One region of the Nonomuraea sp. NPDC005983 genome, then DNA from elsewhere that is predicted to be linked to it. Evidence: riboswitches for the same ligand, from Rfam matches in the RefSeq annotation. Region 1 holds a riboswitch; the other holds the start of a gene.
The links. A riboswitch is a leader RNA that binds a small molecule or an ion and turns the genes downstream of it on or off. The one in region 1 is predicted to bind glycine.
Positions count from the first base shown of each region.

Region 1 (7,738 bases):
CCGGCGACGCCGCCGATCAGCATGAGCACGACGCCGAACACCACGTGGTGGATGTGCATCTCACCCACGCTGACGTTGCGGAACCAGCCCACCTTGGCCCTGATCAGCCGGACGTTGATACGGGTGGCGACGAAGGCGACGATGAGCGCGACGAAGTAACAGAACAGCGGCAGCCGTCCCGTGTCGACAATGCTCTGCTGCAACCAGTTACTCATGACCTAGAAACTGATGGTACGAGCCGTTCCGGTCGTGTGATGCCGCGTGGTTGCCTTATGACCGTCAAGGACCGGTAGAGCCCTACAAGAGGCGCGTGCGGTTCAGGACAGGAAGGCACGGAGGAGCGCGGCCGTGCCCTCCAGGTGTTCGGCGACGGCGCGGCGGGCCGCGTCAGGGTCGCCGGCGAGGATGGCGGCCACGATCGCCTGGTGCTGGACGGCGGCGTGCTCGAGGTTCACGTGAAGCATCGGGATGGCGTTGAGCAGGTCGCTGACCCGCAGGCGGGCGTCGGCGCAGGCGGTGGCGAGCAGGGGCGAGCCGGTCAGCTCCGCGATCGACAGGTGGAAGGCGGTGTCGAGGCGGCGGTAGTCCTCGACACCGGCCTCGTTGAGCTCCGACAGCCTGCGGCGGAGCAGCGCCTGCTGCTCGTCGGTGAGTTCGGACGTCGCCAGCACCTCGGCGGCCCCGCACTCCACGGCCATGCGGAAGGTGAGCGCGTCGGACAGGTCGGCCAGCCCCATGTCGGCGACGGCCTTGCGCAGGTCGCCCTGCCCAGGCGGGGGCGGGACGTAGGTGACGAACGCCCCGCCGTAGCGTCCGCGCCGGACGTCCAGGTAGCCCGCCTCCTGGAGGGCGCGGATCGCCTCGCGCAGGGTGACCCGGCTGATGCCGAGTTGCACGGCCAGCTCGCGCTCGGGCGGCAGTTTCTCGCCGGGCCCCACCACGCCGAGTTTGATCGCCTGGAGCAGCCGTTCCACGGTCTCCTCGAAGGCGTTTCCCGCCCTGACGGGCCTGAGCATCGTCAACGGATTCATCGTCATGGCAGCCTGCTGCTTCGCCGCGCTCTCACCCCGGGCTCCTCCACTTCGCCGCGCCGCCCCGTCCGCCAACCCGTCCGCCAACCCGTCCGAATCGTCCAAGGTGTCCTCAGGTCTTGACAAGCGATCCCACCATGCACCTCAATGGTCTGAGACTAGCCCAATCAACGGGAAAGCGCGTCGGGGAGCAAATGTGAGTGAGCGATCCACCGCCGGCTTCCTCACTGTCGAGGAGCTGCGGGTCGAGGCCGCGGCCGGGCGGATCGACACCGTCCTGCTCGCGATCGCCGACATGCAGGGCAGATTGCAGGGCAAGCGGCTGTCCGCGCGGTACTTCCTGGACGAGGTGCTACACCACGGCTCCGAGGGCTGTAACTACCTGCTCGCTGTGGACGTGGACATGACGACGGTCGAGGGCTACGCGATGTCGTCATGGGAACGAGGTTACGGCGATTTCGTGATGAAGCCCGATCTGTCGACGCTGAGACGCGTCCCCTGGCAGGAGGGCACCGCCATGCTCATGGCGGACCTGGCCTGGGAGAGCGGCGAGGACGTCGCCCCCTCGCCGCGCCAGATCCTGCGCAGGCAGCTCGCCCGGCTCGCCGAGCGCGGCCTGGCCGCGTACGTCGGCACCGAGCTGGAGTTCATCGTCTACGAGAACAGCTACGAGGACGCGTGGAAGCGGGCATACCACGACATGTCCCCCGCCAACCTCTACAACGTCGACTACTCCCTCCTCGGCACCGCCCGCGTCGAGCCGCTCCTGCGCCGGATCCGGCGCGAGATGGCGGGTGCGGGCCTGTACGTCGAGTCGGCCAAGGGCGAGTGCAACCTCGGCCAGCACGAGATCGCCTTCCGCTACGACGAGGCGCTGCGCACCTGCGACAACCACTCGATCTACAAGAACGGCGCCAAGGAGATCGCGGCCCAGGAGGGCAAGTCGATCACCTTCATGGCCAAGCCGAACCAGCGCGAGGGCAACTCCTGCCACATCCACATCAGCCTCCGTGGCCTCGACGGCGAACCGGTCATGGCGGGCGACGGCGAGCACGGCCTGTCGCCGATGGGCGCGAGCTTCGTCGCCGGGCAGCTCGCCTGCCTGCGCGAGCTGACGCTGCTCTACGCACCGAACATCAACTCCTACAAGCGGTACGTCCCCGGCAGCTTCGCCCCGACCGCGATCAAGTGGGGCGTCGACAACCGCACGTGCGCGCTCCGCCTCGTCGGCCACGGGCACTCGCTGCGGGTGGAGAACCGGGTGCCGGGCGGAGACGTCAACCCCTACCTCGCCGTGTCGGCGCTGATCGCGGCCGGCCTGTACGGCATCGACAACGAGCTGCCCCTGGAGGACGCGTTCACGGGCAACGCCTACGCCTCGGGGGCCGAGACCGTCCCGCACACGCTGCGGGACGCGCTGGCCCTGTTCGAGGGGGCGAAACTGGCCCGCGACACCTTCGGCGAGGACGTGGTGGAGCACTACGCGAACAACGCCCGGATCGAGCTGGCCGCCTTCGATGCGGCGGTCACGGACTGGGAGCTGTTCCGCGGATTCGAGCGCATGTGAAGGACCTGCATTGAAGATCATCAATCCCGCGACCGAAGAGGTCATCGCCGACGTCGAACTGGCCGACACGGCGGAGGTCGACCGGGCCGTGGAGCGTGCCAGGCGGGCGTACCCGGCTTGGCGTGACGTCTCTCCCGGCGATCGGGCGCGGCTGCTCAGAAGGTTCGCCGACGTCGTGGACGCCCACGGCGAGGAGCTGGCGCGGCTGGAGCTCGCCAACGCCGGCCACCCGATCGGCAACGCGACGTGGGAGGCGGGCAGCGTCCGCGACGTCCTGCACTTCTACGCCGGGGCGCCGGAGCGCAACCACGGCAAGCAGATCCCGGTGCCCGGCGGCGTGGACATCACGTTCCAGGAGCCGCTCGGCGTCGTCGGCGTGATCGTGCCGTGGAACTTCCCGATGCTCATCATGAGCTGGGGCGTCGCCCCGGCTCTCGCGGCGGGCAACACGGTGATCGTCAAGCCCGCCGAGTGGACCCCGCTCACCGCGCTGAGGCTGGCCGAGCTGGCCCTGGAGGCGGGCCTCCCCGAGGGGGTGCTCCAGGTCCTGCCTGGCGCAGGGGAGGTCGCGGGTGCCCGCCTGGTCGAACATCCGGACGTCGCCAAGATCGTGTTCACCGGCTCGACCGAGGTGGGCAAAGAGATCGCAGCAAAGGCCGCGAGGCACGTCAAGCGCATCACCCTCGAACTAGGCGGCAAATCCGCAAACATCGTCTTCGCCGATTCTGACGTGGAAAAGGCGGCGAGAACCGCGCCCTACGCCGTCTTCGACAACTCCGGCCAGGACTGCTGCGCCCGGTCGAGGATCCTCGTCCAGGCCGAGATCCACGACGAGTTCCTCGACCTGCTCGCGCAGGCCGTGCGGAAGGTCAGGGTCGGCGACCCGCTCGACCCGGCCACCGAGATGGGCCCCCTGGTCAGCGCCGAGCACCTGGAGCGGGTCCGCGGCTTCGTCGACGGCACGCCGTACCTGCAGGGCGACTGCCCGACCGGCAAGGGCTACTGGTTCCCGCCCACGGTCCTGACCACGCGGGTCACCGACCGGACGTTCACCGAGGAGATCTTCGGACCCGTGGTGTCGGTGGTGCCCTTCGCGGACGAGGCCGAAGCCGTCCGGATCGCCAACGACACCCGGTACGGCCTGAGCGGCTCCATCTGGACCCGCGACGTCGGCAGGGCGCTGCGGGTGGCCAGGGCCGTCGAGGCGGGCGCGCTGTCGGTGAACTCGCACTCCTCGGTGCGCTACTGGACGCCGTTCGGCGGCTTCAAGGAGTCCGGCCTCGGCCGGGAACTCGGCCCGGACGCCCTGGCCGCGTTCACCGAGACCAAGAACGTCTTCATTTCAACGGAGTGAAACACATGCAGCGTTTGCAGGACCGCGTCGCCGTCATCACCGGCGCGGGCAGCGGCATCGGCCTGGCCACGGCCCGCAGGTTCGCCGAGGAGGGCGCCAGGGTCGTCTGCGTGGACGTCGACGAGGAGGCGGGCAAGAAGGCCGCGGCCGAGGTCGGCGGCCTCTTCGTCCGGGCCGACGTGACCAGCGAGGACGACGTCGCCCGGATGTACCAGACGGCGTTCGACACCTACGGCAGCGTGGACATCGCGTTCAACAACGCGGGCATCTCGCCGCCCGACGACGACTCGATCCTGGAGACGGGCATCGACGCCTGGCGGCGCGTCCAGGAGGTGAACCTGACGAGCGTGTACCTGTGCTGCAAGCACGCGATCCCGTACATGCGGCGGCAGGGTAAGGGGTCCATCATCAACACCGCCTCGTTCGTCGCGGTGATGGGCTCGGCGACCTCACAGATCTCCTACACGGCGTCCAAGGGCGGGGTGCTGGCGATGTCGCGCGAGCTGGGCGTGCAGTTCGCCCGCGAGGGCATCAGGGTGAACGCGCTCTGCCCGGGGCCGGTGAACACGCCGCTGCTCCAGGAGCTGTTCGCCAAGGACCCGGAGCGGGCGCAGCGCCGCCTGGTGCACGTCCCGGTCGGGCGGTTCGCCGAGGCGTCCGAGATCGCCGCCGCCGTCGCGTTCCTGGCCAGCGACGACGCCTCGTTCATCACGGGCTCGGATTTCCTGGTCGACGGCGGGATCTCCGGCGCCTACGTCACCCCGCTGTAAGGAGAAGCTGTCATGCGCCGTCCCGTCATCGGCATCACGTCCTATGTCGAACCCGCCCGGTTCACCGTGTGGGAGCTGCCCGTGGCCTTGCTGCCGTACATGTACGTGGAGCAGGTGGTGCGGGCCGGTGGCCAGCCCGTGATCCTGCCCCCGGCAGGCGACCCGGCCTCGGTGGTACAGCGGCTCGACGGGGTGATCTTGGCGGGCGGCGGTGACATCGACCCCGCCCTCTACGGTGAGAGCCCGCACGAGCGCACCGGCTTCGTCAGAGACTTCAGGGACGAGGCGGAGTTCGCGGTCCTGTCCGCCACGCTCGACGCGGGCCTGCCCTACCTGGGCATCTGCCGTGGCCTCCAGATGCTGAACGTGGCGCTCGGCGGGACCCTGCACCAGCACCTGCCTGACGTGGTCGGGCACTCCGGCCACTCCCCCGCGCCCGGCACGTTCGGCCCGCTGCCTGTCACACCCGTGCCGGGCAGCCGGGTGGCCAAGGCGCTGGGCCCGGAGCCCCTGGAGGTCATGCACTACCACCACCAGGCCGTCGACAGGCTCGGCCCCGGCCTCACCGTGACCGCCACGGCCGACGACGGGACCGTCGAGGCGGTCGAGCTGGACCCGTACCCGTTCGCGGTGGCCGTCCAGTGGCATCCTGAGGCGTCTGAGGACGAAGCGCTGTTCGAGGCGCTGGTGGCGGCCTGCTGACCCCTGGCCGGGCTACGAACCCGGACGTACGCGACAAGAGCCCCGCGACGGCACTAGGCTGGCGGGCAACACCGACGAACCCGTGCGGGAGAGCGTCCTGACAGCCGGTCAGGGCCCCTGAAGGAGCAAGCCCTCCCCGCGAACCTCTCAAGGCAAAGGACCGCGCGGACGAGGTGACCTCTGGAAAGCAGGCCGGTTGGCCTCGCCGAAGGTGAAAGTCCGGCAAAACTCGGGCGAATCTCTCAGGCATCGATGACAGAGGGGGAGGATGCTGGCATCCGACTCTGCCCTGAGGTGCGACACATGTCCCGACCCACACCGCTGCGAGACGTCCACGAGAGCCTCGGCGCGACCCTGACCGACTTCGCGGGCTGGCTCATGCCCCTGCGCTACGGCAGCGAGTCCGCGGAGCACAACGCCGTCCGGCAGGCGGCGGGGCTGTTCGACCTCTCGCACATGGGCGAGATCTTCGTGACCGGCCCGCAGGCGGCCGAGGCGCTCGACTACGCGCTGGTGGGGCACCTGTCGGCGCTGGCCCCCGGCCGCGCCCGGTACACGATGATCGTGGACGAGCGGGGCGGGGTGCTGGACGATCTGATCGTCTACCGGCTGGGCGACGAGGAGTTCATGGTGGTGGCCAACGCCTCCAACTATGAAAAAGTCGCGAATGAGCTGATAAATCGCGGTAAGTCGTACGACGCGGTGGTTGACGACCGGTCCGAGCAGTACGCGCTGATCGCCGTGCAGGGGCCGCGCGCGCAGCAGATTCTCGCCACGCTCACCGACGCCGACCTCGACGGCCTCAAGTACTACGCGGGCCTGCCCGCGCTGGTCGACGGCCGGCAGGCGCTGATCGCCCGCACCGGCTACACCGGCGAGGACGGTTTCGAGCTGTTCGTGGCCAACCAGGACGCGGTGCCGCTCTGGCACGCCCTGACCGAGGCGGGCACGCCGCACGGCCTGCTGCCCGCGGGCCTGTCCAGCCGCGACACCCTCAGGCTCGAAGCAGGCATGCCGCTGTACGGCAACGAACTCTCCGCGGAGCTGACCCCATTCGACGCGGGGCTAGGCAGAGTGGTGAAATTCGACAAGCCGGGCGACTTCGTCGGCAGGTCGGCGCTCGAGGCGGTCAAGGACGACGCGCCGCGGCGCAGGCTCGTCGGGCTGGTCGCGCGGGGCCGCCGGGTGCCCCGACACGGGTACCCGGTCACCAAGGACGGAGCCGTCGTCGGCGAGGTCACCAGCGGTGCGCCATCCCAGACCCTGGGCAAGCCCATCGCGATCGCCTACGTCGACGCCGGGGTCAATGAAGGTCTGGCCGTGGACATCCGGGGCAGCCATGAACCCGTGGACCTGATCGAGCTGCCCTTTTACAGGAGGAACAAGTGAGCAACATCCCTGACGAGCTGAGCTACACCAAGGAGCACGAGTGGGTGTCCGGTCTTGAGGACGCCATCACGGTGACCATCGGCATCACGGCCTTCGCCGCCGAGGCCCTCGGGGACGTGGTCTTCGTGCAGCTTCCGGAGGCCGGCTCGGTCGTCGAGGCGGGCGACTCGATCGGCGAGGTCGAGTCCACCAAGTCCGTGAGCGAGATCTACACCCCTGTCGGCGGTGAGATCGTCGAGGTGAACCAGGCCATCATCGACGACCCGTCGCTCGCCAACAGCGACCCGTACGGCGAGGGCTGGATGTTCCGTGTGCGCGTCCAGGGCGACCCGGAGGACCTGCTCACCGCCGAGGAGTACACGGCGCTCACCTCAGGCGAGTCCTGACCCACCCGCCGGGGTCCTGACCTGGGCCCCGGCCTTTCTGAAGGGCGCACATCAATGGCGATCAGCGTCTTCGACCTCTTCAAGATCGGCATCGGCCCGTCGAGCTCGCACACCGGCGGCCCGATGGCCGCCGCGCACCGCTTCGCCCGCGGCCTGCGCGACGACGGCCTTCTGGAGCGGACGGCGCGCGTCGAGACGATCCTGTACGGCTCGCTCGGGCTGACCGGCAAGGGGCACGGCAGCGACAAGGCCGTCCTGCTCGGCCTGTCGGGCGACAAGCCCGAACTGGTGGACGTCGACGGCATCGACGCCCGCCTCGCCGAGATGCGCGCCTCCGGCACCGTCAAGCTGTTCGGCACCCGCGAGATCCCGTTCGTGATCGGCGAGGACCTCGTCTTCGAACGCAAGATCACGCTCCCCGAGCATCCGAACGGCATGCGGTTCACCGCGTTCTCCGACTCGGGCGAGAAGCTGCGGGAGAAGGTCTACTTCTCCGTGGGCGGCGGCTTCGTCGTCGACGAGAACGCCACGGGCGCCGA
Region 1 covers NZ_JBEXUP010000134.1:1,617-9,354, forward strand. Annotated here, with positions in the region: gene ABZ297_RS37545 (hypothetical protein) at 1-215, opposite strand, end outside; gene ABZ297_RS37550 (FCD domain-containing protein) at 318-1,037, opposite strand; gene ABZ297_RS37555 (glutamine synthetase family protein) at 1,228-2,598, shown strand; gene ABZ297_RS37560 (aldehyde dehydrogenase family protein) at 2,549-3,952, shown strand; gene ABZ297_RS37565 (3-oxoacyl-ACP reductase) at 3,958-4,722, shown strand; gene ABZ297_RS37570 (gamma-glutamyl-gamma-aminobutyrate hydrolase family protein) at 4,735-5,424, shown strand; glycine riboswitch at 5,500-5,597, shown strand; gene gcvT (glycine cleavage system aminomethyltransferase GcvT) at 5,728-6,813, shown strand; gene gcvH (glycine cleavage system protein GcvH) at 6,810-7,199, shown strand; gene ABZ297_RS37585 (L-serine ammonia-lyase) at 7,254-7,738, shown strand, end outside.

Region 2 (7,738 bases), on a different contig from region 1:
GATCTCCGGCGACGCCCTCACTGATATCGATTTATCAGACATGATCCGTTTTCATCGCGAAAATTCGGCTCTTGTCACCATTGGTCTGAAACGCGTCCCGAATCCGCTCGAGTTCGGGATCATCATCGTCGACGAGCTCGGACGCGTGCAGCGTTTCCTGGAAAAGCCCACGTGGGGCCAGGTCTTCTCCGACACCGTCAACACCGGGATCTACGTCATGGAGCCCGAGGTCCTCGACGCGGTGGCCACCGGAGAGCCCGTCGACTGGGCGGCCGACGTCTTCCCCAGGCTGCTCGAACGCGGCGCGCCCATCTACGGCTACGTCGCCGACGGCTACTGGGAGGACGTCGGCACCCACGACAGCTACCTCAAGGCCCAGGCCGACGCCCTGTCCGGGCGCGTCAAGCTGGACATCAGCGGCTTCGAGCTCTCGCCGGGCGTCTGGGTCGCGGAGTCGGCGACCATCGACCCCGACGCGGTGCTCAAGGGCCCGCTGCTCATCGGCGACTACGCCAAGGTCGAGGCGAACGCCGAACTGCGCGAGTACACGGTGCTCGGCAACAACGCGGTCGTCCGCGAGGGCGCGTTCCTGCACCGGGCCGTCGTGCACGACAACGTCTACCTCGGCCCCAGCGCCCACCTGCGCGGCTGCGTGATCGGCAAGAGCACCGACGTGATGGGCGGCGCCCGCATAGAGGAGAACGCGGTCATCGGCGACGAGTGCGTCATCGAGGCCGAGGCGTACGTCTCCAGCGGCGTCAAGGTGTACCCGTTCAAGACCATCGAGGCGGGCGCGGTCGTCAACACCAGCGTCATCTGGGAGTCGCGCGGCCAGCGCAACCTGTTCGGGCCCAGGGGCGTCAGCGGCCTGGTCAACGTGGAGATCACCCCCGAGCTGTGCGTGCGGCTCGCCAGCGCCTACGCCACCACCCTGAAGAAGGGCCAGCACGTCGTCACCTCGCGCGACTCCTCGCTCGCGGCCAGGGCGCTCAAGCGGGCTGTAGTGGCGGCGCTGACCGCCAGCGCCGTCAACGTCCTCGACCTGGAGGCCTCGCCGCTGCCGGTGGCCCGCTTCCACACGGCCCGCGAGTCGTCGGCGGGCGGCATCGCGCTGCGCACCACCGCCGGCGACCCGCAGAGCGTGGACATCGTGATCATGGACGACCGCGGCGCCGACCTGCCCGCCGCCGCCCAGCGCAAGCTTGAGCGGGTCTTCTCCCGCCAGGAGTTCCGCCGCGCCTTCCCCGGCGAGATCGCCGGGCTCGCCTATCCCGCCAGGATCGTCGAGGACTACACCCACGAGCTGCTCCGCCGGGTGGACATGACCGGCGTCAAGGGCATGAAGGTGGTCGTCGACTGCGCGGGCGGCACGTCCTCGCTGGTGATGCCCACGCTGCTCGGACGGGTCGGCATCGACGTGCTGACCGTCAACGCCCGCCTCGACGACGCCTCGCCCACCGAGACGCTGGCCGAGCGCCGCCGCGACCTGCAACGCCTCTCGGAGCTGGTCGGCTCCTCCCGGGCGGCCTTCGGCGTCCGGTTCGACCCGGTCGGCGAGCGGATCGCGCTGGTGGACGAGATGGGCCAGCTCATCGGTGAGGAGCGCGCCCTGCTGGTGGTGCTCGACCTGGTCGCCGCCGAGCGCAGGGGCGGCAGGGTGGCGCTGCCCGTGACCACCACCAGGGTCGCCGAGCAGGTCTGCCGCTTCCACGGCGTCGAGGCGCGCTGGACCCCGACCGCGCTGGACGCCCTCACCTCCGCCGCCGCCGACCATGACATGATCTTCGCGGCCGACGGCAGGGGCGGCTTCGTCGTGCCGGAGTTCAGCCCGGCGATCGACGGCCTGGCCGCGTTCATGCGCCTGCTCGGCCTGGTGGCCCGCACCCGCCTGTCGCTCAGCCAGATCGACGCCAGGATCCCCGAGGCCAAGCTGCTCAAGCGCTCCATGCCGACGCAGTGGGCGGCCAAGGGCGCGGTGATGCGCTCGGTCATCGAGGCGGCCGAGGCGGTGGGCGAGGGCTACCGCATCGACACCACCGACGGGGTCCGCGTCGAGGGGCCGGACGGCAGCTGGGTGCTCATCCTGCCCGCCGCCACCGAGCCCGTCACCGACCTGTGGGCCGAGGGGCCGGACGTCGACACGGCCGCCGCCCTTCTGGAGCGCTGGGCGCGCGTCGTGGAGCAGTGCACCACCTGAGGGCCGGACGGGAGCCCCGCGCCACCCGAGCGACAGCGGACGGTGACCGTGCGTCACGCGAGGGTTGGTGGACCCCTGCGCGCCCTCGTGGATCACCCGGATTCGATCGGAAATGAGATAGTTTGTGAACTCCTGGGTCAAGATCGTATTGTTAAGAGGCGCGGCGGCATGGACCTTTCGGCGCGGGCGGCGGTAACTTTGTCACCGTCCAAACCTGTCGTCCAGCGCCCCGCCTTGACCTTTGCCGCTGATCAGCGTAAGTTGCGGCATTCGCAAACTTGAAGAGCGAGGCGCGCCCCGAGCACCGTTGCCGCGTCTTCGCGGTAGGAGGCCGAGCCGATCGATGCCGAGCGTCTACTGCACGCAGTGCGGGCACGCCAACCCCGAGGATGCCCGTTTCTGTTCCCGCTGTGGGTCACCGTTGACCAGACAGGAGGTCTCAGGGGATACCACGTCGACGATCTCTATCGCGGGAATCGAGGCATACGAGGCTGAGGCGGGCGACATGCTCATGGCCGAGCGGGCGCTGGTGGAGCAGCTCCCGCCCGGTACGGCGTTGCTCAGCGTGACCCGGGGCCCCAACCAGGGCAGCCGCTTCCGCCTCGACAAGGAGCTCACCACCACGGGCCGGCACCCCGAGAGCGACATCTTCCTCGACGACATCACGGTCTCGCGCCGTCACGTCGAGTTCTACCGCCACCGCGGGGGGCAGTTCTCGGTGCGCGACGTGGGCAGCCTCAACGGCACCTACGTCAACAGGGAGCGCATCGAGGAGGTGCCCCTGCACTCCGGAGACGAGGTGCAGATCGGCAAGTTCCGCCTCGTCTTCCTGATGCGGACCGCCGCAGGCTCATGAGCTCGCAGGCGGCACGCTCGCACATGAGCATCGGGGAGGTGCTCGCGCTCCTGCAGGGCGAGTTCCCCGATGTCACGATCTCCAAGATTCGTTTCTTGGAGGGCGAGGGCCTCATCGAGCCCGAGCGCAGCCCGTCCGGCTACCGCAAGTTCACCCACCTGCACGTAGAGCAGTTGCGCTTCATCCTCACCGAGCAGCGCGACCACTACCTGCCGCTGCGGGTGATCAAGGACAGGATGGCCGAGAGCTTCGGCCGTCCGCGCGCCGTGCAGGACAAGCAGGAGGTGCGGCTGAGCCGCACCGAGCTGCTGGAGGCCGCCGGGCTCGATGACGAGACGCTCACCGAGCTGGAGGACTACGGCCTGCTCGCCGCCAAGGCCAGGCGCTACGACGAGGACGCGCTCAAGATCGCCCGCAGCGTGGGCGCGCTGGCCCGGTTCGGCCTGCACGCCCGCCACCTGCGCGCGGTCAGGGCGGCGGCCGAGCGCGAGGCGGGGCTGATCGAGCAGACGGTCGCGCCCATCCTCAAGCGCCGCGCCCCCGGCGCCATCGGCGAGGCCGACGAGGTGGCCAGAGAGCTGTCGAACCTGCTGCTCGACCTCCATGCCGCCCTTCTGCGTACCGGCGTACGCGACGTTCTGGGACGATGACCGGACCGGCGGGGCGTACTGGGCCCAACGGGTGTTACGTTGAAATGCAGAAGCGGACCAGCAAATAGCTGCGCCGGGTCACCGGCCAGTCGAATACGGAGCAGCCCGTGTTGCAGATGGAGGTCGTGGGCGTTCGGGTAGAAATGCCCACAAATCAGCCGATCGTCTTGCTCAAGGAGGCACACGGGGAGCGGTTCCTGCCCATCTGGATCGGCATGACCGAAGCGACGGCCATCGCCCTGGCCCAGGCGGAGGAGCCTCCGCCGCGGCCTCTGACGCACGACCTGTTCAGGGACGTGCTGAGCGCCCTGGGTGTCGGCCTGCGTGCCGTGAACATCGTCGCCCTGCGCGACGGCATCTTCTTCGCCGACCTGGTCTTCTCCAACGGGGTGGAGGTCAGCGCCCGCCCGTCCGACTCGATCGCGCTTGCGCTTCGCACCGGAGCGCGTATCTTCGCCAGCGAGGAAGTCGTCCAGGAGGCGGGGGTCATCATCCCCGACGACCAAGAGGATGAGGTGGAGAAGTTCAGGGAGTTCCTTGACACGATCACTCCCGAAGACTTCGGCAGGGCGGGGTAGGTATTTCAGTGCATTTACGCTTCACGACGCGCCGAGCCGGATCGTTGACTGAGCATGGTCACGGTCCTACGGTGCAAGTGAAACCCGTGGTCGCCCTTTTACGAACCCCCAGATCAGACCGCGGGATGAGAGAAAGCCGGAGGTCCGCGTGGCGGTCAGCAGCGGCGAGGGAAAGACGGCCGGCCAGGAAGATCCGGTGCGGCGCGAGAGCGCGCGGCAGCGTGCCGGAGAGCAGGGACTGCTCTTCGACGAGCGGCCCGCGACGTTGCCAGGTGACATCGGATACCGCGGCCCCACGGCCTGCTCGGCGGCCGGCATCACCTACAGGCAGCTTGACTATTGGGCGCGCACCGGCTTGGTGGAGCCCACGATAAGAGCCGCGCAGGGCTCGGGTTCCCAGCGGCTCTACAGCTTCCGCGACATCCTGGTGCTCAAGGTGGTCAAGCGGCTGCTCGACACCGGAGTGTCGCTCCAGCAGATCCGTACCGCCGTCCAGCACCTGCGCGATCGCGGGGTCGCCGACCTCGCGCAGATCACGCTGATGAGCGACGGCGTCAGCGTCTACGAGTGCACCTCGGCCGACGAGGTGATCGACCTGCTCCAGGGCGGCCAGGGCGTGTTCGGCATCGCGCTCGGCCGGGTCTGGCGCGAGGTCGAGGGGTCCCTCGCGGAGCTGCCGGGGGAAAGAGCGGCGGTCGCGGACGACGTCCCGGCCGACCATCCCACTGACGAGCTGGCCCAGCGGCGACGCGCGCGTCGCATTGGGTAGTAACCTTTAGGGACAAAAGCTGATGACCCCGTGCGGGAGAGTCCCCGGGCTGCTGCCCCGGGGCGCCGAAGGAGCAACCCTCCCCGGAATCTCTCAGGCGCCAGTACCGCTCGGGTGAGGCAACTCTGGAAAGCAGGCGCGCCGGCCAGGCGCGTCTCACCGACGGTGCAAGCCCCTTGGGGTGAAGCTCTCAGGTCGCCATGACAGAGGGGGAGATCCGGCACTCGTCCGCGCCCTGGCGCCGGTCTCCAAGCCCTCGGGAGGCACCTCCATGACCGACCTGTCTGCACCGCCGTTCTCGTCCCGGCATATCGGCCCGTCGGAATCCGAGCAGCAGCGCATGCTCGAAACCGTGGGCTTCGAGTCCGTGGCGGACCTGGTGGCGGTGGCCGTGCCCGAGGCCATCAGGGCCAAGGACCGCCTCCAGCTGCCCGCCGCGATCGGCGAGACCGAGGCGATCGCCGAGCTGCGCGCCCTGGCCGACCGCAACCAGGTGCTCACCTCCATGATCGGCCTCGGCTACTACGACACGATCACCCCCGCGGTCATCCGGCGCAACCTGCTGGAGAATCCGGGCTGGTACACCGCCTACACGCCGTACCAGCCGGAGATCTCGCAGGGCCGCCTGGAGGCGCTGCTCAACTTCCAGACCGTGGTCTCCGACCTCACCGGCCTGCCCGTCGCGGGCGCGTCCCTGCTGGACGAGGCCACCGCGGCCGCCGAGGCGATGACGCTGGCCAGGCGGGCGGGCAAGGCCAAGAGCGCCGTGTTCGTCGTCGACTCCGACGCGCTGCCGCAGACCAAGGCCGTGCTGGCCACCCGCGCCGAGCCGCTCGGCATCACCCTCGTCGAGAGCGACCTGACCGGCGAGCTGCCCGAGTGCTTCGGCGTCCTCGTGCAGTACCCCGGCGCGTCGGGCCGCCTGCGCGACTTCCGCGCGGTCGCCGCCGCCGCGCACGCCTCCGGCGCGCTCGTGGTGGCCGCCGCCGACCTGCTCGCCCTGACCCTGGTCGCCGCGCCGGGCGAGCTGGGCGCCGACATCGCGATCGGCTCCTCGCAGCGGTTCGGCGTCCCGTTCGGCTTCGGCGGCCCGCACGCCGCCTACATGTCGGTGCGCGAGGGCCTGCAGCGGCAGATGCCGGGCCGCCTGGTGGGCGTCTCCGTCGACGCCGACGGTTCGCCCGCCTACCGGCTCGCGCTGCAGACCCGCGAGCAGCACATCCGCCGCGAGAAGGCCACCAGCAACATCTGCACCGCCCAGGTGCTGCTCGCCGTCATCGCCGGCATGTACGCCGCCTACCACGGGCCCGAGGGGCTGCGCCGCATCGCCTCCCGCGTCAACGCGCACGCCGTCACGCTGGCCGAGGTGCTGCGGGCCGGACGCGTCGAGGTCGTGCACGACGCGTTCTTCGACACCGTGCTCGCCCGCGTGCCGGGCCGGGCCGCCGCGGTCGTGGCCGAGGCCGCCTCGCGCGGCGTCAACCTGTGGCAGGCCGACGCCGACCACGTCTCCGTCTCCTGCGACGAGAAGACCACCCTCGGCCACCTGGAGCAGGTCGCCGCCGCCTTCGGCGTCGCCGTCTCGCTGCACGAGCTCGCGGAGCCAGGCGCGATCCCGGCGTCACTGGCACGTGAGTCCGGCTACCTGACCCACCCGGTCTTCCACGACCACCACTCCGAGACCTCGATGCTGCGCTACCTGCGCAAGCTCCAGGACAAGGACATCGCGCTCGACCGGTCGATGATCCCGCTCGGCTCGTGCACGATGAAGCTGAACGCGACCACCGAGATGGAGCCCATCACCTGGCCCGAGTTCGCGGCCGTCCACCCGTACGCGCCCGAGGAGCAGGCCGCCGGGTACCGCGAGCTGATCGCGACGCTGGAGGGCTGGCTGGCCGAGGTCACCGGCTACGACGCGGTCTCCATCCAGCCGAACGCGGGCTCCCAGGGCGAGTTCGCCGGGCTGCTGGCCATCCGCGCCTACCACCGCGGCAACGGCGACACCCACCGCGACGTCTGCCTCATCCCGTCCTCGGCGCACGGCACGAACGCGGCCAGCGCCGTCATGGCGGGCATGCGGGTCGTGGTCGTGGCCTGCGACTCCGACGGCAACGTGGACCTCGGCGATCTCGACGCCAAGATCGACAAGCACCGCGACGCGCTGGCCGCGATCATGGTGACGTACCCGTCCACGCACGGCGTCTACGAGGAGACGATCACCGAGGTCTGCGCCAAGGTGCACGCCGCCGGCGGCCAGGTGTACGTCGACGGGGCCAACCTCAACGCGCTGGTCGGCCTGGCCAAGCCGGGCCAGTTCGGCGCCGACGTGTCGCACCTGAACCTGCACAAGACGTTCTGCATCCCGCACGGCGGCGGCGGCCCCGGCGTCGGCCCGGTCGCGGTGCGCGGCCACCTGACGCCCTACCTGCCGGGCCACCCGCTGCGCGACGGCTCGCCGGTCGGGCCCGTGTCGGCGGCCCCGTACGGCTCGGCGGGCATCCTGCCGATCTCGTGGGCCTACATCCGGATGATGGGCGGCGACGGGCTCAGCGCGGCCACCGAGCAGGCGATCCTGTCGGCCAACTACCTGGCCCGCAGGCTCGCTCCCCACTACCCGGTCCTCTACACCGGGCGCGGCGGCCTGGTGGCCCACGAGTGCATCATCGACCTGCGCCAGATCACCAAGGA
Region 2 covers NZ_JBEXUP010000053.1:11,156-18,893, reverse strand. Annotated here, with positions in the region: gene ABZ297_RS23120 (mannose-1-phosphate guanyltransferase) at 1-2,197, shown strand, start outside; gene ABZ297_RS23115 (FHA domain-containing protein) at 2,541-3,053, shown strand; gene ABZ297_RS23110 (MerR family transcriptional regulator) at 3,077-3,703, shown strand; gene ABZ297_RS23105 (bifunctional nuclease family protein) at 3,811-4,281, shown strand; gene ABZ297_RS23100 (MerR family transcriptional regulator) at 4,430-5,050, shown strand; glycine riboswitch at 5,074-5,169, shown strand; gene gcvP (aminomethyl-transferring glycine dehydrogenase) at 5,322-7,738, shown strand, end outside.
Region 2: linked by a shared signal. The riboswitch ahead of gcvP (aminomethyl-transferring glycine dehydrogenase) and the one ahead of gcvT (glycine cleavage system aminomethyltransferase GcvT) in region 1 are both predicted to bind glycine.